Nordella sp. HKS 07: one gene and its partner. Each later gene encodes a partner of the first gene's protein in a complex. Links are inferred from orthologs where the notes say so. Each region holds a gene or a part of one and is shown on either strand. Other genes may lie near its edges. The genes, in order: G5V57_RS31965 and uvrB.

Region 1 (14,392 bases):
CAACATCAACGAAGCGCCCGAGCGCATCGGGCCTACCGCTAAAGGTGACGGCGAATTGCGGCTCGTCCTCGAGCGTCCTGAGCTTGACCTGCATGGCGGCATCGAGCCGCCCGTCGGCGAGATCGATCCTGGGCTGCAGGCTCGTCTCCTCGATCGCCGAACTGCGCGCGAATGCCGGCATCGTCACTGCGCCGTCGGCAATCTTGATAATGCCGCTGACATTTCCGAAGTCGAGCACGCCGCCGCTCGACAGCGCGGTGAAGGCGGCCTTGAGCTCCTCCCCGGTCGTCGCCGCGCGCGCCATCTCGACGAAACGCCCGGGATCGATATTGATGACTTTCAGCCCTTCGATGTCGTAGCTGCCGGACCCTGAGAGGCTGGCCAGGACCGCGCCCGGGGTACGGCCGTTGCCCGCGACTTGCACCGATAATTTGGCACGCCCCTCTGCCACCGGCTTTCCGGACGCATCACTGAGACTGCGGCCGAGATCGACAGGGATCACCAGGCGGCCGTCGATGGCCTTTCCGCCGCCTTGCGGCTTGGCGCCGATCTCGATCGCCACATCGCCGCCGAGATAGCCCTTGCCGAAAGCGGCGAGACGCACCTCATCGGCGCTGGCGCTGATACCGATCTGGGTCTCGTTCACCGTCAGGCCGTCGGCGATCTCGAGTGCTTCCGGCTTGATCCACAATTCGCCGATGAGGCCACGCGGCGCCGCGGGCGCGAAAGGCAGTTCGATATCGAGAGGTCGGCCGTCCCATGGCATGAAGACGAGGCCGAAGAGCCGGGCGAAGGAAACCGGGCCGGTCGAGAACTCGCCCTTGAGGCGGTTGCCGCCGTCGAAGGTCACCGAGCCGGACAGCGGCGCGCCCGCGACGAAGCCTCGCACGTCCGGCAGGACGACGCGCGGCAAGGCCACTTCAACATTCGATTCGACCGACAGCGCGCCGCCGACATAGTCGGCGACGCCCGCCGCCTGGAACAGGGAGGCCGGCCGCTCGGCGAAGAGCCCGGCGCGGCCGGTGCCTGTCAGCACATTGTTGTTGCGCAGAAACTTGCCTTGGAACTGGCCCTTGGCGCCAAAGGCATCGGCCTTGATATCGGCGACGAGCCCGTTGGCGAGCGATCCCGTCAGCGTTCCCGAAAGCTTGGCCGCCCCTTCGGGAACCGTCACCGGCCGCATGCCGGAGAGCTTGAGCAGCCCGGCGCCGCTGGCGCTGCGCAATGTGAAATCGGCGCTGATCTCCCCCGCCAGCAGATTGCCCTCGCCGGCTGCCGCCAGCGTTGCCTCGATATCGAGATCGCCGGTCTTGCCGATGACCCGGACATTCGCGGACTGTCCCTCTTCGTCGGGCTTGAGATCGGTCGTGATGTTGAGATTGGTCTTGCCCAGCGCCTCGGCCCAGATCGGACTTTCATTCTTCGGATGCAGCCCGAGAAGCTGCAGCAGGCTGCGCGGATCTTCCGCCGTGACGCCCGCGGCGATCGAACCTTGATAGCCGTTCGCCGTCGGTGTCAGGAGACCGGTGATATCGAGCCGCGCCTCCCCGACATTGCCGATCTCGACGGTCTTGAGATCAATTTTTCCGTCAATAGCCGCGATGTCGACGATGACGTCGCGGGCATCGACGCCATTGAGCGCGGTGGCACCCGATTGCAGCGTCAGGCGCAGGTCATGGCTGGCCGCCCATTGTGTCAGGAGGCCGGCGGTACCGAGCCAGCCGCCGCTTGCCAGGCCATTGGGCACGAAGCTGTCGATGTCCAGGGCGCTCGCATCCAGCCTGATGTCGACTACGGCACGCTCGCCGAATCCGATCGTGAGCGCGCCTTTGCCTTGCGATTCATCGATCTGATAGTTGAGGTCCTGCAGCCTGAGCTGCCCATATGTCGCATCGAAGCGCGTCTGCAGCTTGAAGCGGCCGCGGCTGCCGGTCCAGAATTCGGCGATCTCGCCACGCCCTTCGGGCCAAACCCAGGATATGAAATCGCGCAGACTTCCCGCCTCGCCGGCGAGGTCGCCGGCAAGCTGCGGGCCGGTGTCGGTCACCACGAAAGTTCCGGTGAAGAGCCCACGTGCTTGACCGGGCATGCCGGCGGACAGCTCCTCGATCCTGATCGCCTCCTGGTTCGCCGTGAAAGCGAGCCTCGCATTGTCCAGTGCCTCGCCGCCGACCACGAGCGAGGTCACGCCGAGCGTGGCGTCGACTTCGACATTGTCCGGCATCAGCCCGAGTGCGTTTTCGAGCAGTGCCAGGCCACCGCCCTCGCGGACCAGACTCTTCGCCTTGGCGCCGGCAACCTGGTCAAGATCGAAGCGGGTCGCTCTGAGATCGGCTTTCAGCGCCACATTAGTGCCGAGCGCGATCTCGGCGCTGCCGGTGAGGAGATTGGCGCTCTCGGTGTTGCCGTCGCGCGGCGAGATTTCGATCTTGTCGAGCGCCACCGTGTCGAAATCGGACGTTACCTGCGCCGTCATCTCCATCGGCCTCAGTTGGCCCTCGGCGTCGCTGCGCCCATCGACGCTTGCCGCCGGCTGGACGCGCAGGCCACCGGTCACATGACTACCGTCATTGGCGCCGTCGAACTGATAGACGAGGCCCGAGCCGTCGCCGGAGCCAATGCGGAACCCGAATTTGAATGGCGTGTCGGGCGTCCAGGCGCCGGTATTGACTGCGATGTCGATCGGCCGTTCGTGATAGGCGGCGACCCCGCGCAGGCGCCACGGCCCCGCGAAATTCTGGGCCGCCAGCGTCGCATTGACTCTGGTGATGGTCGCCCGACCGGCCCGCCGGTTGTCGATCACATGCACGACGCCGTCGCTCACGGTGATTTGATCGAGCCTGATCCGGTCGAGGAGTCGCAGTTCGCTCGCTGGCGCCTGCGATTTGAGGTGCCAGTTGCCCTCACCCGTGGCGAGGCGCTCGAAGGCGATGACCGGACGTATGACATCGATTGTCTCGACCCGGATCTCGCCGCCGATGAGGCCGGCCAGCGTCATGCGGACATCCACTTCCTCGGCCGTGATGAAATCAGGGACGGAGGCGCCAGGCGGATTGGCCACTTTGACATCGTGGAGGGTGAGCTTGGGCCAGGGAAACAGCCGGCCGGAAATATCGCCCGCCACCCTCACCTGGCGGCCAGTCACCTTGCCGCCGTAGTTCTCGATCGCCACCCGGTAGCTGCCCCAGTCGATAACGAAGGGCGCGACAAAGGCCGCCGCCACCGCCAGAACGAGGGCGATCCCGAAATAGAGAACGGGCGATTTCCAGAGCTTCATACCGATATCGGTCCAACCTGTCGCTGCCGCTATGGATGGCAGACGGACACGGCGATCATAAGGCGACTATCTTGCCCGGGTTAAGGATATTCTTGGGATCGAGCGCCTGCTTGATCTGCCGCATCAGGGCCACGCCCTCGGCCCCATGCTCCAATTCGAGAAAGGCCATCTTGCCGCGGCCCACCCCGTGCTCCCCGGTCGATGTGCCCTCCATGGCGATCGCCCGTTTGATGAGCCGCTCATAGAAGCCCTTCACCCGCGCCACCTCCTCGGCGTCGGCGCGGTCGCAATAGAGCACCACATGGAAATTGCCGTCACCGACATGGCCGACGATAGGACCATAGAGCCCGTTGGCCTTGAGATCGGCCTGGGTCTCGTTCACGCATTCGGCGAGCCTGGAGATCGGCACGCACACATCGGTGGCGAAGGCCTCCTTGCCCGGCACGAGCGCCTTGGTGGCCCAGAAGGCGTCATGGCGCGCCTGCCAGAGACGCTGGCGATCCTCTTCCTTCGTAGCCCAGGAGAACGGCCCGCCGCCCATTTCCTCGGCGATACCTGCGAACAGCAGCGATTGTTCCTGAGTACCGGCTTCGGTGCCGTGGAATTCGAGGAACAAAGTCGGCGCCACTTTGAGGTCGATCTTGGAATAGGCGTTGAAGGCCTTCACATGCTCCTCGTCGACGAGCTCGATGCGCGCCACCGGTATGCCGAGCTGAATGGTCTGGATCACCGCCCGGCAGGCGGCGTCGATCGAGGGGAACGGACACACGCCGGCGGCGATCGATTCGGGGATGCCATAGAGCTTCACCCCTACTTCCGTGATGATGCCGAGTGTCCCCTCCGAGCCCACCAGGAGGCGGGTGAGATCATAGCCGGCCGACGACTTCTTGGCCCGCCTGGCGGTCCTGACAAGTTCGCCATTGGCCATGACGGCGGTGAGATTGAGGACATTCTCCCGCATCGTGCCGTAGCGCACCGCATTGGTGCCGGAGGCCCGTGTCGCCGCCATGCCGCCGATGCTGGCATCGGCCCCGGGATCGATCGGGAAGAACAACCCCTGGTCGCGCAGATGCGTATTGAGCGCCTTGCGCGTCACCCCTGCCTCGACCCGGGCATCGAGGTCCTCGACATTGACTTCAAGCACCCTGTTCATGGCCGACAGGTCGACCGAGATACCGCCAAACGGGGCGGTGAAATGACCTTCGAGCGAGGTGCCGGTGCCGAAGGCTATGACCGGCGTCTCGTAATTGCCGCAGATCGAGACGATGCGCTGCACCTCTTCGGTGGATTTGACGAACGCGACCGCGTCGGGCGGCGCGCCCGGCGTCCAGGTCTGGTCCTTGCCATGCTGCTCGCGCACCGCCTGGGCGGTCGAGAGCCGGTCGCCCAGTATCGCTTTGATCTCGGCCACCGCCTGGGCTGAACTGTTCCGCCTAATCATCTGTCATCCGTCCTGGGTGTCTGCTATCGGTTCCGCGCCCACCTGGGACATTTAGTCAGGATTCACGGAAAAGACGATGGCCTTCCCTGCCCCTTTCGTAAGCTCCGCCCACAAGATCGAGCCGGAATGGACCGACTATAACGGCCATTTCAACATGGCCTATTACAATGTGCTGTTTGACCGGGCAGGCGACGAGGTTTTCGACGCCATCGGCCTCGGTGCCGCTTATGTGAAGCGGGCCAGCTGCTCCTTCTTCACGCTCGAGGCGCATGTCACCTACCTGCGCGAGTTGCATGCCGGTGATTCTGTCACCGTCGATGTCCAGTTCCTCGATTATGACGCCAAGCGCATTCATTATTTCGAGCAGATGCGTCATGCCGGTGAAGGCTTCATCGCCGCGACCAGCGAGCTCATCATCATCCATGTCGACATGACGACCCGCAGGTCGGCTCCGTTCCCGCCTGACGTGCTCGCCAACATCAAGGCGATGCGTGAGGCCCATGCTGCACTGCCGTTGCCGCCGCAGATAGGCCATCGCATCGGCATCCCGAGAAAATAGTGGCCCTGCCACATTATGCGCGCATTTCCGCATGATCCTTTGCATCGTCCAGGGACGGCGCAACATACGGAGAAGCACCCACATGCAAGCTCTCGAAATCCTGGATTATGCCCGTCAGCTCCACGAAGTGCGCGGCGAAAGGGCCGTGCTGGAAGCCGCTCAGCGCGCCAATGCCTGCGAAGCGAAAGGCGACAGTGAGGCGGCCGCCAATTGGCGTCGCATCCAGTCTGCATTGACGACTATTCAGTCGCCACATGTGAGCTGATCATCGGCTCGTCAACGAAGCGCGTCGGCGCGCCAGTCAGGTTGCGCGCCGTTGGCATTTCGAAACCGGTTTGGCCGGAAACAAAAAATCCAGTTGTGCCCCGCCACTGCAATAATATCGTCTCATTCTCCAGCCATAAGTCGCTCGTCAACCGCAAAACAAGGGAGGTCGGCAAATGCAGGACGCAACGATTATCGAATTCGCCCGCCAGCTTCTCGTCATTCATGGCGTGAAGGCGAGTGAAGAGGCCCGGGTCCATGAGCGCATTTGCGTGAAATACGGCGCCGAGCGCACCGCCGAGGCCTGGCGCAGCGTCCAGACCGCCCTCGCGGATATCAAGGACAAGAAGGCGAATTGCCTGCATTAGCGCGCATCGGCCGATGCGGCTAAAATCAACCGATTCAAGCCCAGTCCAAACGCATCGTGATCCAGCGCGGAGTTGCTATATAAGGGTGCGAAACTTCAGGATTCGCACCCTTTAAACATGACGTCGCGTCCCATTGATCTAGGTGATTTCGAGGAAGTCCCGCCGCCCCAGAGGCCCGGCGGTTTGTCGGCGCGCGCCCTGGCGGGGGCCGAGCCCCCCTATCTCAAAGGCCTCAATCCGGAACAGCGCGCGGCGGTCGAGACAACCGACGGGCCTCTTTTGGTGCTGGCGGGTGCCGGCACGGGCAAGACCCGTGTCCTGACCACCAGGCTCGCCCATATCCTGGCCACCGGCCGGGCCTGGCCGGGCCAGATCCTGTGCGTGACCTTCACCAACAAGGCCGCGCGCGAGATGCGCGAGCGCATTGGCCATCTGATCGGCGGCGTGGTCGAGGGCATGACCTGGCTCGGCACCTTCCACGCCATAGGCGTCAAGATCCTGCGCTCCCATGCCGAACTCGCCGGTCTCAAATCCGGCTTCTCGATCCTCGATACGGACGACCAGATCCGCCTTCTGAAGCAGATCATCGAGGCCTCCGGCATCGACGAGAAGCGCTGGCCCGCCCGCCAGCTGGCTTCGCTCATCGACAACTGGAAGAATCGCGGCCTGCTCCCGGCCAAGGTGCCCGCCGGCGAGGCCCATGCCTATGGCAATGGCCGTGGCGCCGAGCTCTATGCCGAATACCAGGCCAGGCTCCGGGTCGTGAACGCCGTCGATTTCGGCGACCTTCTTCTTGAAGTTCTGCATATATTCCAAGACCATCCGGACGTCCTGAAGGAGTATCAGCGCCGCTTCAAATACATGCTGGTCGACGAGTATCAGGACACCAATGTCGCCCAATATCTGTGGCTGAGGCTGCTCGCCCAGGGCCACAGGAATATCTGCTGCGTCGGCGACGACGACCAGTCGATCTATGGCTGGCGGGGCGCCGAGGTCGACAATATTCTGCGCTTTGAGAAGGATTTCCCCGGCGCCAAGGTGATCAGGCTCGAGCGCAATTACCGCTCGACACCGCAGATTCTCGGCGCCGCGTCGGGCCTCATCGCCAAGAATGAGAGCCGCCTCGGCAAGACGCTCAGGAGCGAGCGCGACGACGGCGACCAGATCGCTTTGCGCTCGCACTGGGACGGCGATGAGGAAGCCCGCGCCATCGGCGAAGATATCGAGCAATTGCAGCGCAAGGGCGAGAAGCTCAACGACATGGCGATCCTGGTGCGCGCCTCATTCCAGATGCGCGCTTTCGAAGACCGCTTCATCACATTGGGCGTCCCCTATCGCGTCGTCGGCGGTCCGCGCTTCTATGAGCGCCAGGAAGTGCGCGATGCACTCGCTTATTTCAAGATCACGGCCTCGCCCGACAACGATCTCGCCTTCGAGCGCATTATCAACGTGCCGAAGCGCGGTATCGGTGACACGTCCGTCAAGCGCATGCACGAGCATGCCCGCAAGGACGGCGTCTCGCTCTACCGCGCCGCTGAAGTTCTGAGCCAGACCGACGAGTTGCCGGCCAAGACGCGCACCTCTTTGCGCACGCTGCTCGAGTCCTTCGCGCGCTGGCGCCAGACGCTGCAGGGCCTGCCTCATACCGAGCTTGCCGAGATCATACTCGATGAGTCCGGCTACACGACCATGTGGCAGAACGACAAGAGCCCGGAAGCGCAAGGCCGCCTCGAGAACCTGAAAGAGCTTGTCCGCTCTATGGGCGAGTTCGAAACCATGGCAGGCTTCCTCGAGCATATCGCGCTGGTGATGGACACCGATGCCAACAACAGCGAGGACAAGGTCAACATCATGACCTTGCACTCCGCCAAGGGCCTCGAATTCGGCACGGTCTTCCTGCCCGGCTGGGAGGAAGGCCTCTTCCCGCATCAGCGCTCGCTAGACGAGAATGGCCGCGCCGGCCTCGAGGAGGAACGCCGACTGGCCTATGTCGGCATCACCCGCGCCAAGCGCCGCGCCACCATTTCCTTCGCCCAGAACCGCCGCGTCCACAATCTCTGGCAGTCGAGCCTGCCCTCGCGCTTCATCGACGAATTGCCGGAAGCGCATGTCGAAGTGGCGCCGATGGCCAATTCCTATGGCGGCTATGGCATCGGCTCCTATGGGACGAGCCGCTTCGAGGAGCGCACCACGCCCTTCTCCAACACTTACGACACGCCGGGCTGGCAGCGCGCCCAGCGCGCCTACGCCAAGGGCGAGGCCATGCGATCGTCGCCACATATCATCGAGGGCCAGCTGGTGGCGCGCGAGACCGAGGGCAAGAACATCGCCCGCGGCGCCAGAGTCTTCCATCAGAAGTTCGGCTATGGCCGCGTCAGCCATGTCGACGGCAACAAGCTCACCATCGATTTCGACAAGGCGGGCGAGAAGCGCGTTCTCGATTCCTTCATCGAGCTGGCCTGATGGCGGATATCATCGTCAGGCCCGCGCGTCCTGAGGACAAGGCCGCCTGGCGCGATATGCGGGCGGCCCTTTATGGCGAGGATCCTTCCCTTCTCACCGATGTCGAGGGCTATTTCGCCGGCGATCCGATGATCGCCGCCGCCTTCATCGCCCAAGACGGCAGTCACGTAGGTTTTGTCGAACTCTCCTTGCGCAACTATGCCGAGGGCTGCGTCTCGTCGCCGGTTCCCTATGTCGAGGGACTCTATGTGGCGCAAGGTGCCCGCCGGCGGAATGTAGGCCGCCTGCTCATCGCCGCAGCGGAAGACTGGGCCAGGACCAACGGCTTTACCGAGATGGCCAGCGACACGCAGATCGAGAACGAGGCGAGCCTCGGCGCCCACCAGGCTTACGGCTTCAGCGAGGTCGAGCGCATCGCCTGTTTGCGGAAGCGACTCGATTAGGACCGGAGGATCCGCTCCACCACCTCTTCGGCGGTCATTTGAGATGTATCGAGCCACAGGCCGAGCCGTGGCGTCTCCCGCTCAAGCGCATTGGCCAGGATGTTCGGCGGAAAGCCGTCGCTGTAGCCCGGCTTGGAGCGACCCGCCCCGCGCCTCGCCAGCGTTTCGGCGCCGGGATTGAGCACGATGATCGTCGGATCGAGATCGGCGAGCCGTTCCGCCGCCTGGCTCAGCGCCGCACCGATCAGGATGTCCTGATAGACGACGGTGAAGCCGGCATCGTGATAGGCACGCGCCACATCGCCGGCGAGCCGATGGCGCAGAGCGAGCTGCGACAGGGCTTCCTCCGAGAGCACCGGTCCCATTTCGGCGCGGCCTGTGACAATCATGCGACGGAACACATCACCGCGCAGATGCACGGACTTCGGCAGGCTCTCGGCCAGGAGCTGAGCAACGGTCGACTTGCCGGCCGCCATCGCACCAGTGATGATGAAGAGCCTGGGTTTCATTTCTCGACCAGCACGGCTTTGCCCGACACCTCGGCACCGGCATCCTTGGCGAGTTTCAGATGCGAGAACACCGAGAGCACGCTGATCATCGCCACGGTGAAGAAGGCGAAGGAGAAGTCCTCCACGGTCAATGTCAGATCACCTCTCAGATATTGCGCGATTTCCAGCACCGAGGCGGCGCAGACGACGCCGGTCGCGAGCGAGAGCTGCTGTGCCACGCTATAGAAGCTCGTCGCCTTGCCCATCTCACGCGGCGGGATATCCGAATAGGAGAGCGCGTTGAGGGAGGTGAACTGCAGGGAACGGAAGAAGCCGCCGGCCAGCAGCACCGCCAGGATCAGGAGATGCGGGGTTTGCGGCGTAAACAGGCCCTGCGCGGCGAGGAAGACCGTGCTGATCAGCGCGTTGCAGATGAGGACGCTGCGAAAGCCGAAGCGCTTCAATATGCGCGCCGCGGTGAACTTCATGGTGAGCGCGCCGAGTGCCGCCGCGCAAGTCAGGCTGCCCGACTGGAATGGCGTCAGCTTGAAGCCGAGCTGCAGCATCAAGGGCAGGAGAAACGGAATGGCGCCGATGCCGATCCGGAACAGGCTGCCGCCCATGACGCCCGACCGGAAGGTCGCGACGTTGAGAAGCTTGAGGTCGAGGATAGGATTGGCGGTGCGCCTGGCATGCCGCACATAAATTGCCGTCAATATGGCGCCGACGACCATCAGTATCTCCGCGCCATGCGCCGGCAGCACGTCGCGGCCGAACACCGTCGCGCCGAAGACCAGGGCCGACAGCCCGAAACCCGACAGGAGGAAGCCTTTGGCGTCGAGCGGCGGCACCCCCTCCTCGCGGATATCCGGCATATAGAGTGTTGCCAGCACCAGCCCGAGAAGCCCGAAGGGAATATTGATGAAGAAGATCCAGCGCCAGTGGAAATAAGTGGTGATGAAGCCGCCGATCGGCGGGCCGAGGATCGGCCCGAGCAGCGCCGGAATGGTGAGCAACGCCAGCGCATTCACCATCTCGCTCTTCGATACTGTCCTCAGAATGATCAGCCGCCCGACCGGAACCATCATGGCGCCACCAAGGCCCTGCAGAGCCCTGGCCGCGATGAGGCCTTCGAGCGAAGTCGAGAGACCGCAGGCGATCGATCCCACGGTGAAGACGGTCATGGCGGCGCGAAACACGTTGCGGGCGCCGAACCGGTCGGCGCACCAGCCGCTGACCGGAATGAAGACGGTCAACGCCAGGAGGAGGTGGTGAAAGCGAGCTTCAGGATGACCGGATCTACATGCAGATCAGCGGCGATGGCCGGCAGCGCGGTTGCGATCACCGTCGAATCTGTATTCTCCATGAACAGCGCTGAGGCGACGACGAGCGGGACGATGCGCGGTAGGGAGGCCATGGCGGCCCCTCGTTAGCATGTGTGCCAGGGGGCCAGACACGCAATTGTCGGCGGAGCCCCATTCCGAAGTGTCGGCACATCGATAAAATCATCCTAACTATCTGAAGTATATGATCTTTTAAATTCACCTATTTGGGAACTTTAGTCCTTGCCGCACGTTGACAGGCATCATCCATTTGATGGGAGACAAGAATGGATACCAACCCTCAGTATCGCGCGAAGACAGATCCAAAAGTCGATCCGACTGTCACCTATAATACGGAAATCCGTCGCGGCTCGAGCAGCAGCACGGGGTGGATCATCGGCGGCTTGGTCGTTCTGGCGCTGATCGCAGCCTTCTTCATGTGGGGAGGCAGCTCCAATACGCCTGCGCCCACGACAAATACCACGACGGAGCAGCCCGCGACACCGCCGGCGGCCCCCGTGACTCCTGAGCAACCGGCGACGCCAAGCCAGCCTGAGGGCAACACGACGACGCAGCCCCAGAGCACCGCTCCGGCTCCGGCTCCGGCTCCGGCTCCGGCCCCTGAGCAGCCGGCCGCGCCGGCAACACCCGCGCCGCAAGGCGGCACCACCGGCCAGGGCACGACCAACCCGTAACGCGTCTGTTTGGATTTACCACAAGGAACTCCGCCGCACCGCGCGGCGGAGTTTCTTGACGTGACGATCACTTGATCACGCCGGCCCCCGCTTCCCTCTTCAAATTTGCTCCGCTATAAGACGGCCAAGATTTTCGGGAGAGTCGCAGCTCTTTCCGCCCGAACGCTTCTGGAGCCCAAAAGGCGAAGCGTTCCATCTTTGGAGCAAAAACCGTGTTCGAGCGTATTTTCAGCTGGCTGGAAAGCCGGACCGATACGTTTCCGTCTGTGAAACCGACCCAGCCCGGCAGTACCCTGTGGGGCTTCATCTGGCATTATACGCGGCCATTCTGGCCGATGATCCTCGTTTGCTCGGGCCTAGCCTCTGCGGTCGCCCTGATCGAGGTGGCGCTGTTCTCCTTCCTCGGCAATCTCGTCGATTGGCTCAACAACGCCGATCGCGCGACTTTCTGGGACGTGCACGGCACCCGCCTCATCATCATGTCGGTGCTGGTGCTGCTCGTCCTGCCGATCCTCAAATTCTGGTATGAGGCGGTCGTCCATCAGGGGCTCATCGGCAACTTCGCTATGCGTATCCGCTGGCTGGCGCATCGCTATGTGTTGCGCCAGAGCGTCGACTTCTTCCAGAACGACTTCGCGGGCCGCATCGCCACCAAGGTCATGCAGGCGGCGCTGGGCACCCGCGACACGGTGATGAAGATCACCGAGGTGCTGGTCTATGTCGGCGTCTATTTTACCGGCGCCGTCGTCATGTTCGCGGCGAGCGACTGGCGCCTTGCGGTGCCGCTCGTCCTCTGGTTCGTCGGCTATCTCCTGGTCATGCGTCATTTCGTGCCGCTGCTCGGCAAATTGTCGAAAGCGCAGGCCGATGCGCGCTCCATGGTCACCGGCCGCATCGTCGACAGCTACACGAATATCTCGACCGTCAAGCTCTTCGCCCATGCCGACCGCGAGGATCTCTACGCTCGCGATGGCCTGCGCCACATGCTCGACACCGTCTATAGTTCGCTGCGCACCACCACGCGCATGACAGTGGCGCTCAATATATTGAACGCCCTCCTCCTCTTCTCGACGGGCGCACTCACCATCTGGCTGTGGTCGCTCAACGCGGTGACGACGGGCGCGCTCGCCTTCACCGTCGGCCTGGTACTGCGCATGCAGGGCATGGCGCATTGGATCCTGTGGGAAGTGGCGGGTCTGTTCGAGGATATCGGCACCGTCCAGGACGGCATCGAGACCATTGCGCGCGAACGCAGCCTCGTCGATGTCCCGGATGCGCAGCCGCTCATCGTGACCAAGGGTGAGATCAAGTTCGAGAGTATCGGCTTCAACTACGGCAAGTCGTCCGATCGCGAGAAGAGCGGGGTCATCGACAACCTCACTTTGACCATAGCCCCCGGCGAAAAGGTGGGACTGGTCGGCCGCTCCGGCGCCGGTAAGTCGACGCTTGTCAACTTGCTGCTGCGTTTCTACGACCTGCGCCAAGGCCGCATTCTCATCGACGGTCAGGACATCGCCAGGGTCACCCAGGAGAGCCTGCGTGAGCAGATCGGCATGGTGACCCAGGACACTTCGCTGCTGCACCGCTCGGTCAAGGACAATATATCCTATGGCCGCCCCGACGCCTCGATGGAGGAAATCGTTGAAGCAGCCAAGCGGGCGCATGCCGATGAGTTCATCCCGCAGCTCGTCGATCCCAAGGGCCGGCGCTCCTATGACGCCCATGTCGGCGAACGCGGCGTGAAACTGTCGGGCGGCCAGCGCCAGCGTGTCGCTATTGCCCGCGTTCTGCTCAAGAACGCGCCGATCCTGATTCTCGACGAGGCGACGAGCGCGCTCGATCTCGGAAATCGAGGCGGCTATCCAGGAGAGCCTTTACAGCCTCATGGAGGGCAAGAGCGTCATTGCCGTCGCCCACCGGCTGTCCACCATCGCCGCCATGGACCGGCTCGTCGTCATGGACAAGGGTCGCGTCGTTGAGGAAGGCTCGCATGACGAGCTCCTGCGCAGAGGCGGCCTCTATGCCGATTTGTGGCGCCGCCAGTCAGGCGGCTTCCTCGCCCGCGAAGCGGCGGAATAGCGGGTCGCATGGAGTTCACCCTCACCATCGGCGATCTGCGGGAAGATCGCGCGGTGGAGCTCGCGGCGTTCCTCGAGAATCTGGACGAGGCGCCGCCGGCCGTCACCCTCAACGAGACCGACGAGGCGGCGAAGCTCTGGAATGTCGTAGCCTATTTCACTGAAGAGAAGGAAGCCCGCGCCGCCGGCGCGATGCTGAAACCCCATCTGGGGCTGGAGGAGGCCTTCTCCATCGACGCCCTGCCCGATGTCGACTGGGTGCGGCGCTCGCTCGAGGGCCTGGCGCCGGTCGTCGCCGGGCGATTCTTCCTCTATGGCTCGCATGACCGCGAGCGCCGGCGTGCGGGCGGCATCTCGCTCGAAATCGATGCCGGTACGGCCTTCGGCACCGGCCATCACGGCACGACCTCCGGCTGCCTCCTGGCGCTCGACCACCTGTTGAAGCGCGGCGCCCCGAGGCGGATCCTCGACGTCGGCTGCGGCACCGGGGTTTTGGCGATTGCCGCCGCGCTGGCTTTGCGCCGCGCCGTCACCGCCAGCGACATCGATCCCATCGCCGTCGATGTGACCCTTGCCAATGCCCGTAATAACGGCGCCGGCCCCTTGCTTGCGGCGATCACGGCGCCCGGCCTCAAGCACCGGCGGATCGCCGCTTCAGCACCCTATGATCTGATTTTCGCGAATATTCTGGCGCGGCCGCTGATAGCGCTGGCGGGTGACTTGGCCGCGAGCCTGGCGCCCGGCGGCAGCCTGATTCTGTCCGGCCTCACCCTCGATCAGGAACAAGCGGTGCGCGCCGCCTATCGCAATCGCGGCCTCATCCCCGAGAGCCCGATCAGGCTCGGCAATTGGGCGACGCTGGTTTTCAGACAAACCGGATCCCGAATAGCCTTTCGGAAAGAAATCGGCGCCTGAAAAGCAAAAGCCCGCGGCGTTTCCGTCGCGGGCGTCAATTGGGCAGTGCCGCAGGCAGCGGCCGGGAACTGGCTTGGCG
Region 2 (14,385 bases), 6.5 Mb from region 1 along the record:
CGTGCTCGGCGCCGTCAGCAACAGGAACGATCCGCGCGTCCTCAATTATATAGGCTACAGCCATCGCAAATCCGGACGCCTGGACGAGGCTTTCGGCTACTATCACAAGGCAATCGCGATCGACCCCAATTTCGTCCTGGCGCGCGAATATCTGGGTGAGGGTTATGTGGCTGCCGGCCGCATCGATCTCGCCAAATCGCAATTGATCGAGATCGCCAATCGCTGCGGCACCACCTGCGAGGAGTATCAGGAACTCGCCGAACATATCGATGGCGGCGTGAACTGAGCGGCACGCGTAGGAATCGAAGCGGGCGCCCCTAGGGCAGGGCGCCCGCTTTGTTGTACCTGCCAATTGTCTGTTGCCCTCCCCAAAATGGGGATTGTGAGCGCCTCCGTATCACGTCAGTCTGATCGTAATTAGAGGGCTGAGATTCTAACTAACCCCATGTGCGAGCTGGGAAAAACCCGGCGGCGCGGTTTTGTGACCGCGCCCATGAGGCCGGGAGTAGTCGATGCATCGCCTGCCACAACCTAGACCGGCACTGCGCTTCGCTTTGCGCCATCTGCAATTTGTGGCCATGCTTACTCTTGCGGCGGGCCTTGGCATCCTGGTGACCAGGTTGTTCGCCCTGCCTTTCGGCAGCGCCATTCTTTTCCTTCCACTCATGCTTCTCGGAGCGTTGGGTGTAAGACGCGAGTTCCAAACGCCCTCTCTCACGGAACTCGCGTTCTATTCCTCCGCCTTCATCGCCGTTCTGCTGATCTGGCCGGGCGCGCATCTGGCGGTATCGGCCTATGAGGCCTCGGGCTTCGTGACCCTCGCGGCCTTCATGATCCTCGTTCTGGCGCTGGCGATCGTCCTCGGCGTGCTGGCCGAGAAGCTCTTCGCCGCGGGTGAAGATGATGCCTGAGCCCCGATTGGCGGCGGCTCACCCGCGCCGGAGACAATGCGGGCGCAGTTCCTGCGCATTGTCTCGCACATAGGCGACGATGCGGCGCCGCTTTTCCTGGCCGCGCGCCCCTTCCCCGCCACTGGCTTGGCCACGCTCGACGAGATCCGGCATCACCTGGGTGACGTGATCGTAGATGGATCGCCAGGTCTGCTTGACCGCATCGCGCGAGACGTCGAGTGTCCCGGCGATCTCCTCATCAGTCAGGCCGTCGATTGCCCTGACCAGCATGCGCTGCTCGCTGGCGGTGAAGCGGAAACGCGGCGGAAGATACGTGAAGACGGCCGAGACCGGCGTCGAAGGCGGCGTGTCGGCGACCATCTCGCGCTGGAAGCAATAGACCGCGCGCTTCGATGCCGCGCCCGCCGGCACCGGTTCCGCCGGTGGCTCGGCGTCGAGGTCGATACCCTTGTAGCGGCGGAAGCCGGCGCTCAGCGCCATCTGCTCATACATGATACCCGCTTCGACGATCATCGAGTTGAGATTGTAACCGCGATGGATGGACAGGAAGAAGGGCAAGAACACAGTCATGATTCGACGGCCCTCGGGCGAGGTGAAATCCATCGGCGTCTGAATGTAATCCAGCATCACCAGATCGAGCCCACGGTTGAGATTGCCCTGCGCTTGCCGGGCCCGATCGAGGAAGATATCCGTGGCCCCCTCGAGGCAGCGCTTGAGCAGCCAGTTGGTGAGGCACGGCCAGGGCTTGGCGAGATAGGACTTTTGAAACTCCGCTGACACGAAAGCCGACAGCGTCGCCGCGATGATGGTGCCTTCTCCCGTCGCGTCACAGTCCTCGATCAGCCCACCGACGAGCCGATCCTCCTCGAGAAGATCATTGATGACTTCAGCGAGGTTCCGGTCGAGCCTCTCATCGAGAGCCGTGATCTTGCGCATCAGGCGGGCGCAGGCCGCGCCGTCTCCGGGAAGAAGCATACGAGGCCGCAAGGCACGTGCTTGCTGTGTGCTCAAGGCTTTTCCTCTCTCTTCTCAATTCTCGCTCGCTACGTCCGCCTGTCAAGCCACGCCATGCACCAATTTCATGTCCACCATCGTTAACGGCATGGGACAAGTTGCGGCTGTGCCTATAAGAGGAACTCTATTCCCGAAAGGTCCCATGTCAGATAATTCCGCGTCATTGGCCGCGCGTCGGCCGCCATTCCTGATTCTGGTCGCGGTGAGCGCGATCGGCCCGCTGGCGCTCAACATTTTCATGCCGTCGATGCCGGGACTGCAGGCGACCTTCGGCGTCTCCTACGGCACGGTCCAGCTCACGCTCACGCTCTATCTGATCGGCCTCGCCGTCTGCCAGCTCTTCTATGGGCCGTTGTCGGACCGCTACGGTCGGCGGCCTCTTCTCCTCGCCGGCCTCGCATTGTTCGTCATCGCCAGCATCGCCTCGGCGCTCGCCACATCGATCGAGACGTTGATCGCGGCGCGTCTTGTGCAAGCGCTCGGCGGCGCTTCCGGCATCGTCCTGTCGCGCGCCATCGTGCGCGATCTCTATCAGGGCGAGAAGGCGGCGAGCGTGCTCGGCTACATCACCATGGCCTGGGTGCTGGCGCCGATGATCGCGCCGGCGATCGGCGGCTATCTCGATCAGCTTTGGGGTTTCCGCTCGAGTTTCGTGCTGCTGGCGCTCATCGGCGCAATCACATTGGTTGTTGCCTGGTTCACTCTGCATGAGACCCATTTCAACCGCCGCAGCGACGGTCGTCTGTGGCAAAGCGCACACTACGGCCGGATCTTCGCGTCACGCCAGTTTCGCGGTTATGCAACGTCGCTCGCTTTCGCGAGCGCGGTGTTCTTCACCTTCCTCGCCTTCGCACCCTTCCTCACGGTCAATATCATGGGCCGCTCGGCCGTCGAATATGGCCTGTGGTTCATTCTCGTGTCGCTCGGCTACATGGTGGGGAACTTCCTGTCGGGCCGCTATTCCGAGCTGATCGGCAACGACCGCATGGTGTTGTTCGGCAATCTCATGACGCTTCTGGGCGCGAGCCTGTGCCTGCTTCTGGCGCTCATGGGCATATTGACGCCGGTTGCCCTTTTCGCGCCTATGCTGCTCTGCGCGCTTGGCAACGGCCTCACCATTCCCAACGGCACGATCCGCGCCATCAGCACCGACCCCATGCTGGTCGGCACCGCGGCGGGACTGCTCGGCTTCCTGCAGATGGGCGTGAGTGCGGTGATCTCGCAGGGGGTAGGCTCGTTGCAGGACCAAAGCTTCATGATCGGTTACTGGACCCTGGCGATCTGCGCGGCCCTCGGCGCTCTCGCCCATCTCGCCATGATGGCAAAGCGCTAAAGCATCGGCCCGAGAAGCTTGTGGTCGGGCTTGACCCGACCATGCGCGCGGTTCCCGGACAAGCCGATGCTGAAAATCAAACAGATAGAGCGCCGAGGCGCCCGCGGCTAACTTAGCCAATCGAGCGACCACTTGGCGCCGTCGGTCTGGCGCATACGCTTGCACAATTCGGGCCCGAGCACGGCGAGTTCCTCCGCCAGCGGCCAGGGCGGATTGATCAGAATGAGCCCCGAACCTGCGAGTCCGCCCTCGGGCAACACCTGGCGCACCAGAAGCTCGGCCTTCAGCATCTTCGGCAATGCCAGCGCCTGCGCCTCCTTCACGAGACGATCCGACAATCCATCGCCCGTCACCGGATACCAGAGCGCGAAGGCGCCGGTGGCGAAGCGGCGGTAGCCGTCACGCAGCATCCGGATGGCGCGGTCCGCCTCGTCCTCTCGCTCATAGGGCGGGTCGATGAGGATGAAGCCGCGCCGCTCGGGCGGCGGCAGATGGGCCTTCACCGCGATTGCCGCGTCGCCCGCGGACAGGAACACACGCTTATCGCGCGCGGCAAAATCGGCCAACTTGCCGTGATCTTCCGGATGCAGCTCGTTCAACAGGATGCGATCGGTCTTGCGCAGGATATGAAGCGCAAAAGCGGGCGATCCCGGATAGTGCGACAGCGGCTGGCCCACCGCATTGACCGTGGCGATCGCGTCGCGCCAGGGCGCGATCAAGGCCTCGCAGTCCGTCGCGAGCGGAACGGCGTTGCCCGAGGGGTCATAGAAGCGCCCCACCCCGTCCTGCCATTCCAGGGTCTTGAGCGCCTCGTCACCCCACAGCGCATAGAGACCGGTGCCGGCATGCGCATCGAGAAACAGAAAGGGCTTGTCCTTCTTCTTGAGATGCAGGAAGGCCCGCATCATCACGATATGCTTGAGAACGTCGGCGTGGTTGCCGGCATGATAGACGTGGCGGTAGTTCATCGGTGTCTTCTAAAGCATGATCCGGAAAAGTGCGAAGCGGTTTTCCGAGAAGATCATGCGCAAACAAGAAGATAAAACGTGATGGCGACTCGTCCTAAAGCCATCACGCTTCTGCGCGCATCCGGGCGAAGTGGAATGATTTCGCCGACAAGGATTTCGCGCCGAACCTTGTCAATAGACGTAGACATGCTCGAGCTGCGCGCCACTCGGGCCGAGCCTGCGCACGACATCGCTCAGGATCGCCACCGGAACGGACAAACCGACGCGTTTGCCCCCCAGGCCGGCGAGATTCTTTGTCTCGAACAGAATCGGCGGCACGTCGTCGGGCGGCGTCCAGCTCTCCGGCGCTCTGAGCGAGATCAGGATGTTGCTGTTGCCGCCGATCTCCAGGAAGCTGGCGTCGGTGGCGCTGAGCTTCTGCACGATCTCGGTGAAGGGCTGAGAGCGCGGGAATTTGACCAGCTGGCTCCCGTCCCGGAAGGACCCGACCAGCTCGATGCGCCGGTCTATCGGCGCCGTGTCGAGGGGGAAGCCCGCGCATCAGCGCGTAGATCTCGAGGGGCGCCGGCTCATAGGCCGTGTCGGTACCGCCTCTCATCAGCCAGCCAACCGCCCCTTTCACGCCGAGCTCCGCCGAGACCGCGAAACGACGCTCGGCCTTGCGGACGGGACCCGGCCCCGCAAACGGCACCATCTTCCAGAATTCGTGGAGTCTCTCGGCAAAGGCGAATTCATACCAGGGCACCGTATTGAGCCACTGGCCATAGTCATGGGCGTATTTGCGCGCAAACAGGTCTTCGCCGGTGGGCGGTGAAGGTGCCACGAACTCGCTCAGCCGTCCGATCGTGTTCTCGTAGATGCCCTTGACGAGATATTCGACGGTATGGCCGATGCCGATCACATAGATCATCAGATGGGTGCCGAGGCTGAACTCATAGCGCGGCGCCACCAGGCTGTTCACGGCGCAATAGCTCGTCCAGAATTCGCCCACCGAGCGGAAATAGCTGAAGCCGCTGGGATAGTTCCTGCCGATATAATCGGCGAAATCCTGGGACGTGTAGACAGTGTACCATTCCGGGAAGCTCAGATAGGACATTTCCTCCGGAAAGCGGTAGCCCGGCAGGTCATCGAGCTTGGCCCGCGTCTCCGGCTCGATCACCGGCGTCGTCACGCTGCTGCCGCCGTCGGAAGTGCCCTGGCAGGCAAGGCCGATATAGGCCACGGGCGCCGCCAGGAATATGGCCAGCGCCAGGAGTGCCCGCTTGGTCTTACGCAATTTTGTCATGACGCGCCGACAATACAAAACCGGCATGGGCTGCGAAACCGCCAATCGCCGGATGCGGCAGATTGGCCGGATGCGGCACATGGCTCATCGCCGCAACGATCCCGAACAGCGCGAAACAGGTAAGGCCGAGCTTGCGGATGAGGGCCCACGGCCGGAGCGCCCTTGTCCGAATCGCTGACGGCTCAGCCCTCAGGACCTATCCTTGCGGGATGCTGCTGCTGCCATAATGCTGTCAGCAATGGCCGCCGCCTGCCCTTCCGGCCGGCCTCCGGCCATCCTATATTGGATCCATCATGGGACATTCACGACAGGAAGGCGGTTTCTCGGAAGCCCCGCAGAAGCCGCTGGAAGGCTTCCCCGAAATACCGACCGCTGACGCCTTGCGCCAGCGCCCGGATCCCCGTGCCGATATGACGGGCCCCCGGGTCGGGCTTGAAGTCCTCCGCCCGGAATTCGTGCCGAACGAGGTATTCACCCCCTACCGCCCGCCGCGGCCGGAGAAATCGGAAGGCGGCAATGCGCTCAGGATCGTCTCCGATTTCGAGCCGCGCGGCGACCAGCCGCAGGCCATTAGCGACCTCGTCGCCGGCGTCAATTCCGCGGATCGCGATCAGGTGCTGCTGGGTGTCACCGGCTCGGGCAAGACTTTCACGGTGGCCAAGGTCATCGAACAGACACAGCGTCCGGCGCTGGTGCTGGCGCCCAATAAGACATTGGCCGCCCAGCTCTATGGCGAGTTCAAAAGCTTCTTCCCCGACAACGCCGTCGAATATTTCGTCTCCTATTACGACTATTACCAGCCGGAAGCCTATGTTCCGCGCACCGACACCTATATCGAGAAGGAATCCTCGATCAACGAACAGATCGACCGCATGCGCCATTCGGCGACGCGGTCCCTTCTCGAGCGCGATGACGTCATCGTGGTCGCCTCTGTGTCGTGCATCTACGGCATCGGCGATGTCGAAACCTATTCCGCCATGACCTTCACGGTGAAGAAGAACGAGCGCATCGCCCAGCGCCAGCTTCTCGCCGATCTCGTGGCCCTCCACTACAAGCGCAATGATGGCAATTTCGTGCGCGGCACCTTCCGTGTGCGTGGCGATACCGTCGAGGTCTTCCCGTCGCATTTCGAGGACCGCGCCTGGCGGATCTCGCTCTTCGGCGATGAGGTCGAGGGCATCTCCGAATTCGATCCGCTGACCGGCCACAAAACGGCGGAGCTCGAGCAGATCAAGCTCTATGCCAATTCGCATTATGTGACGCCGAAGCCGACGCTCGAACAGGCCGCCGCGCGCATCAAGACCGATCTCAAGATCAGGCTCGATGAATTCAACGCGGCCGGGCGCCTCCTCGAGGCCCAGCGCCTCGAGCAGCGCGTATTGTTTGACCTCGAAATGATGATGGCGACCGGCTCCTGCGCCGGCATCGAAAACTATTCGCGCTATCTCACCGGCCGCCGGCCGGGCGAGCCGCCGCCGACCTTGTTCGAATATCTGCCCGACAACGCACTGGTCTTCGTCGACGAGAGCCACGTGAGCATCCCGCAATTGGGCGGCATGTTCCGCGGCGACTACAACCGCAAGGCGACCCTCGCCGAGTTCGGCTTCCGGCTGCCCTCCTGCATCGACAACCGGCCATTGCGCTTCGAGGAATGGGACGCGATGCGTCCGCAATCGGTCTATGTCTCGGCCACGCCCGGCTCATGGGAGATGAACCGGACCGGCGGCGTCTTCACCGAGCAGGTCATTCGTCCGACCGGCCTTATCGACCCGCCGGTCGAGATCCGTCCGGTGAAGAACCAGGTCGACGATCTCATCGCCGAATGCCGCGACATCGCCAAGAAGGGCTATCGCGCTTTGGTCACTGTGCTCACCAAGCGCATGGCCGAGGACCTGACCGAATACATGCATGAGCAAGGCATCCGCGTGCGCTACATGCATTCCGACATCGACACGCTGGAGCGCATCGAGATCATCCGCGATCTGCGCCTCGGCGTCTTCGACATATTGATCGGCATCAATCTTCTGCGCGAAGGCCTCGACATCCCGGAATGCGCGCTCGTCGCCATTCTCGATGCCGACAAGGAAGGCTTCCTGCGTTCGGAGACGTCGCTCATCCAGACCATCGGCCGCGCCGCGCGCAATGTCGACGGCAAGGTAGTCCTCTATGCCGACCGTGTGACGGGCTCGATGGAGCGCGCCATGGCCGAGACCAATCGGCGGCGCGAGAAGCAGCAGGCCTATAACGAGGCGAACGGCATCACGCCTGCGAGCATCAAGAAGAACATCGCCGACATCATGTCGTCGGTCTATGAGCAGGATCACGTCACCGTGGATTCGGGCCTCGCCGAGGACGGCGCCCCGCTGGTCGGCCACAATCTCGAGCGCGTCATCGCCGACATGGAAAAGCGCATGCGCGAGGCCGCCGCCAATCTCGAATTCGAGGAAGCCGCGCGGCTGCGCGACGAGGTCAAGCGCCTGCGCGATGTCGAACTCGCTGTGCTGGACGATCCGCTGGCGCGCGATCCGATGGACGAGCCGCGCCGCGGCAGATCCAACCTCAAGCCTGCCACCGCCGCCTGGCCCGATCCGAAGCCGGCGCGCCGACCCGGCTCCAAGGGCGGCCGGCCGGGTACGCGTACGTTCAAGAAGAGCGGAAGGTAGGCTTAGCCAAGCTAATTGGTAACTCTCTTGTCGCGGTGGAACTGAAGGCGTTCGGGATGCCTTTTTCGTCGACAGCCGTTATTTCCTTCGGTGAGCAAGGACGGACAGGTTGGACAGGCACAGCGCCCGGGCATATCCTGCGCCGCCCCGTAACATTTCGAGCGAGCTCACAATGCCTCCCGAAGCGGCCACACTCTCGACCATCGGCTTCGATGCCGACGACACGCTGTGGCAGAATGAGCAGTACTACCGGCTGACGGAGAAGCGCTTCGCCGCCTTGCTTGCCGACTATGCCGAGCCGGAGGCTCTGTCGAGCCGTCTGCTCGAGGCCGAGACGCGCAATCTCAAAGCCTATGGCTTCGGCATCAAGGGGTTCACCCTGTCGATGATCGAGACAGCCATCGAGGTGACGGAAGGCCGTGTACCCGCCAGCGTCATCCACCAGATTGTGGATGCCGGACGCGACCTCCTCAGCCACCCGATCGAGCCCTTGCCGCATGCCCGCGCCGTGCTGGAGCAATTGAGCGGCAGCTATCGCCTGATCCTTATCACCAAGGGTGATCTGTTCGACCAGGAGCGCAAGCTGGCCCAGTCGGGGCTGGGCGATTTCTTCAATGCGGTCGAGATTGTCAGTGACAAGTCGGCGGCGACTTATGAACGGATTTTCTCCCGCCACGGCGACGGCGCCGAACGCGCCATGATGGTAGGGAATTCCCTCAGATCCGACATTGTCCCCGCCATCAAGGCCGGTTGCTGGGGCGTCTATGTGCCGCACAGCCTGACCTGGGCGCTCGAGCAGGACGAAGCCCCGAGCGGACATCGGCGGTACCGCCATATCGAACATCTGGGCGAGCTCATGGATATCATCCGCGAGGCCAGGTGAGGCGGCCGCGACCTGCCCTGTTTTCGCCCCATCCGAGCGTCACTCTCCGTCAATCTTGCCCTCTGGGCTCATTTATGAGACATGGCGCCCGGCGCAGGGGTGAAGGAATTGGGAATGACTGATATTTCGAGATGGGGCCTGGTCGTGGCCGCCATGTTGGTTTTGACGGCCTGCAGTTCGCCGGACAAGAGCGGGATCAAGATCCTCAATAGCACCCAGACGCCCACCGCGGCAGGCGCTGCGCAGCCCGAGCCGATCCGCCTGCTCTCCGCCGAGGAGATCCGCTCCACTCTGATCGGCAAGAGCTGGCAATATACCCGCCCCGAATCGAGCGGCTTCATCACCTACAATGCCGACGGCTCGCTCAACTACCAGGACGACGTCAAGGGCGAGGGCCGCGGTACGTGGTCGGCGACGCAGGGTGAATTGTGCCAGAGCATTGTCGGCCAGCCGACCGAATGCAATCAGTTCAAGAGCACGGGCGATGCCTATCATGTCGGCAAGATCCGCCTTGTCGGCAGCTGACGATCACCAGCGCGTGATCGGGGCACGTAGCTGTCGGATTCCCGTCTGACGCGCTTAACTTGAAAAGCGATCACGTTTATCACTCCTATCACTTCGGTGCGTAACGAATTGAAGTGATCGTGATAAAAGAGGAGACCTCATGAGAAGCGGCATGAACAGGCGGCGCCTCCTGGCGGCGGGCGGCGCGGCACTGGCTGGACTTGTGGCAAAGGCGGCACAAGCCCAGCAGCAACTGGAACAATTCCGGCCCGGCAAAGACTACAACGATCTGATCACCTTCCCGCCGACCGACTTGATCAAGATCCCGAAGAAATTCCGCCGCCAGATCGTGCCCTATGAGGGCCGGCATTGGCCGGGAACGATCATCGTCAACACCGCTGAGCGGCATCTCTATCTCATTCTCGATGGCGGCCAGGCCATCCGCTATGGCGTCGGCGTCGGCCGCGAAGGCTTCCGCTGGGCCGGCCTCGCCGATGTCCAGCGCAAGGTCATGTGGCCGCGCTGGACGCCCCCGCCCGAGATGGTCGAGCGCGACCCCAATGCGGCGAAGTGGAAGGACGGCATGCCGGGTGGTCCCGACAATCCGCTGGGTGCGCGGGCGCTGTATCTCTTCCAGAACGGCCGTGACACGCTCTACCGCCTGCATGGCACCAATGCCCCGGAATCGATCGGCAAGGCCCTGTCGTCGGGCTGTATCCGGATGATCAATGAAGACGTGATCGAGCTCTATCGCCGCGCCCCGATCGGCTCGCGGGTCGTGGTCCTCGCCGAGGGCGTGTAGACCGGTGCAGCGCATCGCCGCCATCGCGATGCGTGGCCTCCTTGCCGGGGCTTGTAGGCTCCGGACAATCCAGCCCGATATTGCAGGAGATCTCAGCTCGATCCGGTGAGGAACGGATTGCTGCGGCGCTCTTCACCGATGGTGCTGGCCGGGCCATGACCGGGCAGGAAGGCGACATCATCGCCGAGCGGCAGGAGCTTGTCGCGGATCGAGGCGACAAGCGTCTCATGGTCGCCATAGGCAAAATCGGTGCGGCCGACCGATCCCTGGAACAGCACGTCGCCCATGAAGCAGAAGCGATGCGCGTTGTTGAACAGCACCACCGAGCCCGGCGTATGACCGGGGCACTCGAGAACCGCGAAATCCAGTGCGCCGACGGTGATCCTGTCACCTTCCTTGAGCCAGCGGTCGGGCGTGAAGGCCCGCGCTTCATAGCCATATTGGGCGCCGGATTTCGGCAGGCCGTCGAGCAGAAAAGCATCTTCCGTATGCGGACCTTCGATCGCGACCTTGAGCCGATCGCGCAATTCGGCCGCGCCGCCGGCATGATCGATGTGACCGTGGGTCAGCAGTATTTTCTCGACCACGACTTTCGATTGCTCGATGGCGTTGAGGATCACCTCGACATCGCCGCCGGGATCGACGACGGCGCCGATACGCGTGTCCTCGTTCCACACCAGCGAGCAGTTCTGCTGGAAGGGAGTGACGGGGATGATCATGATTTTGGGTCTTGTCATGGCCACAGTGCATAGCGGCGCCGGACGCTATGCGCAAGGCAGGGGGCTCCTCTTGCGGAAGTCCAATCGGAACCGCTAGAGGATCGGCCGGAGCAACCATTCCTTTCAGGAATCAGCAATGTCGGCGCCTTTGCCTTTCGCGCAGCGCTACCGGACGATTGTCGCCGCGATCGCGACCGTCGCTTCCTGTGACATCGCCATGGGTCTCACCTTGCAGATGCTGCCGCTCCTCATGGAGAAAAATCACGTTCCGGCCTGGATCATGGGGCTCAACGCCGCCATGTCGCCGCTCGGCATCATGCTGGCCGGTCCCTTCCTGCCGCGCATCGTGTCGCGCTTCGGTTCCAAGCACGTCGTCTACGTCAGCATCCTGCTTACCATCGCGACGCTCGCCGCCTTCAAGCTGTTTCCCAGCATCTGGGCATGGTTCGCCATCCGCTTCGTCTTCGGCCTGGCGGCCGGCACCTTGTTCACGGTGAGCGAAGCTTGGATCATGAGTGGCGCCGATCATGGCAATCGCGGCCGCGCCATGGGGCTCTATACGAGCGTTCTGGCGATCAGTTTTTCGGTCGGCCCCCTGATCATTCCCTTCACCGGCATCGACGGCTGGCTGCCCTGGCTGATCGGCATGGCTTGCGTCGGTATGAGCGCCGTGCCGCTCGCTTTCCTGCGCATCTCGGAGGACACCTTCCGGCATGAAGAAGGCGGTGGTGGCGGATTCTGGGCGTTCGTGCGCCGCGCGCCGCTTCTGCTTTTTGCCGTCGGCACCCTCACCTTCTTCGATGCCGTCATGCTGTCCTTCTTCCCGATTTTCGGCCTGCGCTCCGGACTGCCGGTCGAACAGGTCACCACCATTCTCGGCGTCTCCATCATCGGCAATGCATTGCTGCAACTCCCGATCGGGCTCCTCGCCGACAAATGGTCGAGGCTCGGTGTGATCCTCTCCTCGGCGATCATTACCGCGGTGCTCTCTTTGTCGCTGATCTGGACGATCCAGTCCTGGCTGATCTGGCCGGTCATGCTGATTCTGGGCACCACGGCCTATGCCATCTACACCATCGCCCTGACCATTCTCGGTGATCATTTCAAGGGGCCCGATCTCATCGCCGGAAGCGCTGCCTTCGCCGCCATGTGGGGCATTGGCGGCATATTGGGCCCGCCGATCGCCGGAGCTGCGACCGACGCCTTCGGCATCGTCTCCATTCCGGTGACCGTCACCCTCATCTACATCATCCTGCTGGCAGGCCTCGTTCTGTCACGCGGCCGGCTCGTGCAAGGGGTCGCGCATGGATAGGCAGCGCTGGATCAATCTCTTCGCCGCCATCGCCGCGATCACCGTTTTCGGCTTCGCGCTCGGCCTCATGTTTCCGCTGCTCTCCCTCGTCATGGAGAAGCACGGCGTGCCGCCGCAGACGATCGGCTACAACACCGCGATGCATCCCTTCGGCATCCTTGTCGCGGGTTTCTTCGTGCCGCATTTGACGGCCCGCTTCGGGACCAAGCGGGTGGCGATCGCCGCCGCGCTCCTGACCGCAACGATGATTCTCGCTTATCCCTTCATGCCGATCTACTGGGCCTGGTTCGTGATGCGTTTCATCCAGGGCTTTGCCGTCGCAGCTCTCTTCACGGTAAGCGAAGCCTGGGTGGTTGAAGCAGCCGAGGGACCGGCGCGGTCGCGCATCATGGGCGTTTATACAGGCGTCCTGTCCTTGAGCTTTGGCCTGGGGCCGGTGCTGATCAGCTTCACCGGCGTCAATACCATCCTGCCTTTCCTCATCGGTGCGGGCTTCCTGGTCGCCAGCATGATCCCGATGTTCTTCTATCGCTCGACGGGAGCTTTCGCGACCGAGCCTGGAGAACGCCAGCTTTCCATCCTGGGTTTTTCCCGCCTCGCACCCATCCTGATCGGCGCGGTGGCCCTCTTCGCCGTCATCGATGCGGCTTATCTCGGCCTCATGCCTGTCTATGGCGTCAAGAAAGGGCTCAGTCAGGAAATGGCCGCCCTGATGCTGGCCGCTTTCATCGTCGGCAATGCTGTGCTGCAACTCCCCATTGGCTGGATCGCCGACCACTGGAGCAAGCGCGGCATGATGGTGGTCTGCGCCTTCACCACTGTAATCGGCAGCGCACTCATCCCGAGCGCCTTCGGCACCTGGATGATCTGGCCCGTGCTGGTCGTGACAGGAGCCGCCTCCGCCGGCATCTACACGATGGCGCTGGCCGAATTGGGCGAACGCTTCTCGGGCAATGAGCTTGTCGCGGGAACAGCGGCATTCTCTACCATGTGGGGCGCCGGCGCTCTCATCGGCGCGCTAATCGGCGGCTGGGCCATGGATCGTTTCGGACCGGACGGCCTGCCCTATGCAACTGCCGTAGTCTTCGCCGGTTTCATTCTCGTCATTGCGGGTCGCGCTTCGTTCAGCGCACGAGCCCGGAGGCGCGTTTAAAATTGTCGTAGATGCGCCGCGTCATGGCGCCCATTTGCGGCATCAGCGGATAGGCGTCCGCGCTCACCTGGGCATAGGCCCCGGCCCCCAGCTCGCGCTCGAGCGCAGCGACATAGGCCGGTAGCGATTCCCAGCTCGCCACCGTCTGCGGCGAGAACTCGGCATGGAACTGCATGCCGAGCGCATGGTTGTCGATGGCGATCGCCTGCACCTCGGCGCGTGGCGACGAGGCGAGCACCGTCGCCTCCCTGGGCGGCGTCTTCACCTCCGCGTGGTGCCACTGCATGACCTTGTGGGATCCGCCGAGCCCGGTGAAAAGCGGATGCCCCTCGGCCGCACCATTGACCTTGACCTCATGCACGCCGACTTCACTTTCCTGCGCCGGGGCGACTTCTCCGCCCAGAGCGTTCGCCAGCAGCTGATGGCCGAGGCACAGGCCGATATAGGGCTTGCCGCGATCCACCACCCATTCGCGGATCGCTTGCTTTTCGGCGAGGAGCCAGGGATTTTCATCGGTTTCCCAGACATCCATGGCGCCGCCCAGCACGAACATCAGGTCGTAGCCTTTGAGCGAAGGAATCGTCTGCCCTTCCCACAGCCTCACGGCATGGGGCGCAATGCCGTCCTCGACGAAATAGTCGAGGAAGCGTCCCGGGGTATCGTGGTTCATATGCTGGAAGATCAGCGCCTTCTTCATTGCGTTCCCCCACGTACCGGCGGCAGCACCAGCCTTTCCGCCCGGCATTGCCGTCGTTCATTCGAGCCGCAGGACTGCGGCGCGCCATCCTTGCCGAAGCATATGCGCAACTCCGCAAGCCGCGCCGCGCCGCGGGAATTG

Evidence for each region.
Region 2: the proteins of G5V57_RS31965 (region 1) and uvrB are in contact, whole or in part, in a crystal structure (PDB 7EGT), measured with the Thermus thermophilus proteins. The link is inferred for Nordella sp. HKS 07 from one-to-one orthologs. Residues at the interface, in WP_096412145.1 of Thermus thermophilus: His654, Arg656, Phe657, Gln666, Asp668, Glu669, Lys680, Arg681, Leu682, Ser683, Lys685, Tyr686, Ala687; in WP_096411307.1 of Thermus thermophilus: Glu23, Leu25, Arg26, Asp27, Gly28, Glu29, Arg30, Phe31, Arg55, Glu326, Asp327, Phe328, Glu379, Ser382, Gln383, His398, Gly400, Arg401.

What each region holds. Positions count from the first base shown.
Region 1 is NZ_CP049258.1:6,734,578-6,748,969, forward strand. The notes cover bases 5,688-8,699. They hold G5V57_RS31965 (ATP-dependent helicase), read left to right. Parts: upstream 5,688-6,026; coding sequence 6,027-8,372; downstream 8,373-8,699. Other genes in these bases: G5V57_RS31960 (hypothetical protein), read left to right, coding at 5,718-5,909; G5V57_RS31970 (GNAT family N-acetyltransferase), read left to right, coding at 8,372-8,699. Outside these bases: G5V57_RS31940 (AsmA family protein), read right to left, coding at 1-3,277; G5V57_RS31945 (FAD-binding oxidoreductase), read right to left, coding at 3,333-4,718; G5V57_RS31950 (thioesterase family protein), read left to right, coding at 4,795-5,277; G5V57_RS31955 (hypothetical protein), read left to right, coding at 5,360-5,542; more of G5V57_RS31970, read left to right, coding at 8,700-8,815; G5V57_RS31975 (AAA family ATPase), read right to left, coding at 8,812-9,324; G5V57_RS31985 (hypothetical protein), read left to right, coding at 10,913-11,320; G5V57_RS31995 (50S ribosomal protein L11 methyltransferase), read left to right, coding at 13,408-14,313. UniProt on the Escherichia coli protein: A helicase with DNA-dependent ATPase activity. Unwinds DNA duplexes with 3'-5' polarity. Translocates on single-stranded DNA with 3'-5' polarity. Initiates unwinding more efficiently from a nicked substrate than double-stranded DNA.
Region 2 is NZ_CP049258.1:187,365-201,749, forward strand. Bases 5,485-8,489 are described here. They hold uvrB (excinuclease ABC subunit UvrB), read left to right. Parts: upstream 5,485-5,804; coding sequence 5,805-8,174; downstream 8,175-8,489. Other genes in these bases: G5V57_RS00890 (hypothetical protein), read right to left, coding at 5,485-5,511; G5V57_RS00900 (HAD family hydrolase), read left to right, coding at 8,347-8,489. Also shown: G5V57_RS00865 (M48 family metallopeptidase), read left to right, coding at 1-286; G5V57_RS00870 (hypothetical protein), read left to right, coding at 513-911; G5V57_RS00875 (hypothetical protein), read right to left, coding at 930-1,886; G5V57_RS00880 (multidrug effflux MFS transporter), read left to right, coding at 2,068-3,258; G5V57_RS00885 (23S rRNA (adenine(2030)-N(6))-methyltransferase RlmJ), read right to left, coding at 3,366-4,226; more of G5V57_RS00890, read right to left, coding at 4,330-5,484; more of G5V57_RS00900, read left to right, coding at 8,490-9,057; G5V57_RS00905 (DUF995 domain-containing protein), read left to right, coding at 9,172-9,582; G5V57_RS00910 (L,D-transpeptidase), read left to right, coding at 9,734-10,363; G5V57_RS00915 (MBL fold metallo-hydrolase), read right to left, coding at 10,456-11,100; G5V57_RS00920 (MFS transporter), read left to right, coding at 11,219-12,394; G5V57_RS00925 (MFS transporter), read left to right, coding at 12,387-13,547; G5V57_RS00930 (type 1 glutamine amidotransferase), read right to left, coding at 13,519-14,244; G5V57_RS00935 (ribonuclease T2), read right to left, coding at 14,241-14,385. UniProt on the Escherichia coli protein: The UvrABC repair system catalyzes the recognition and processing of DNA lesions. A damage recognition complex composed of 2 UvrA and 2 UvrB subunits scans DNA for abnormalities.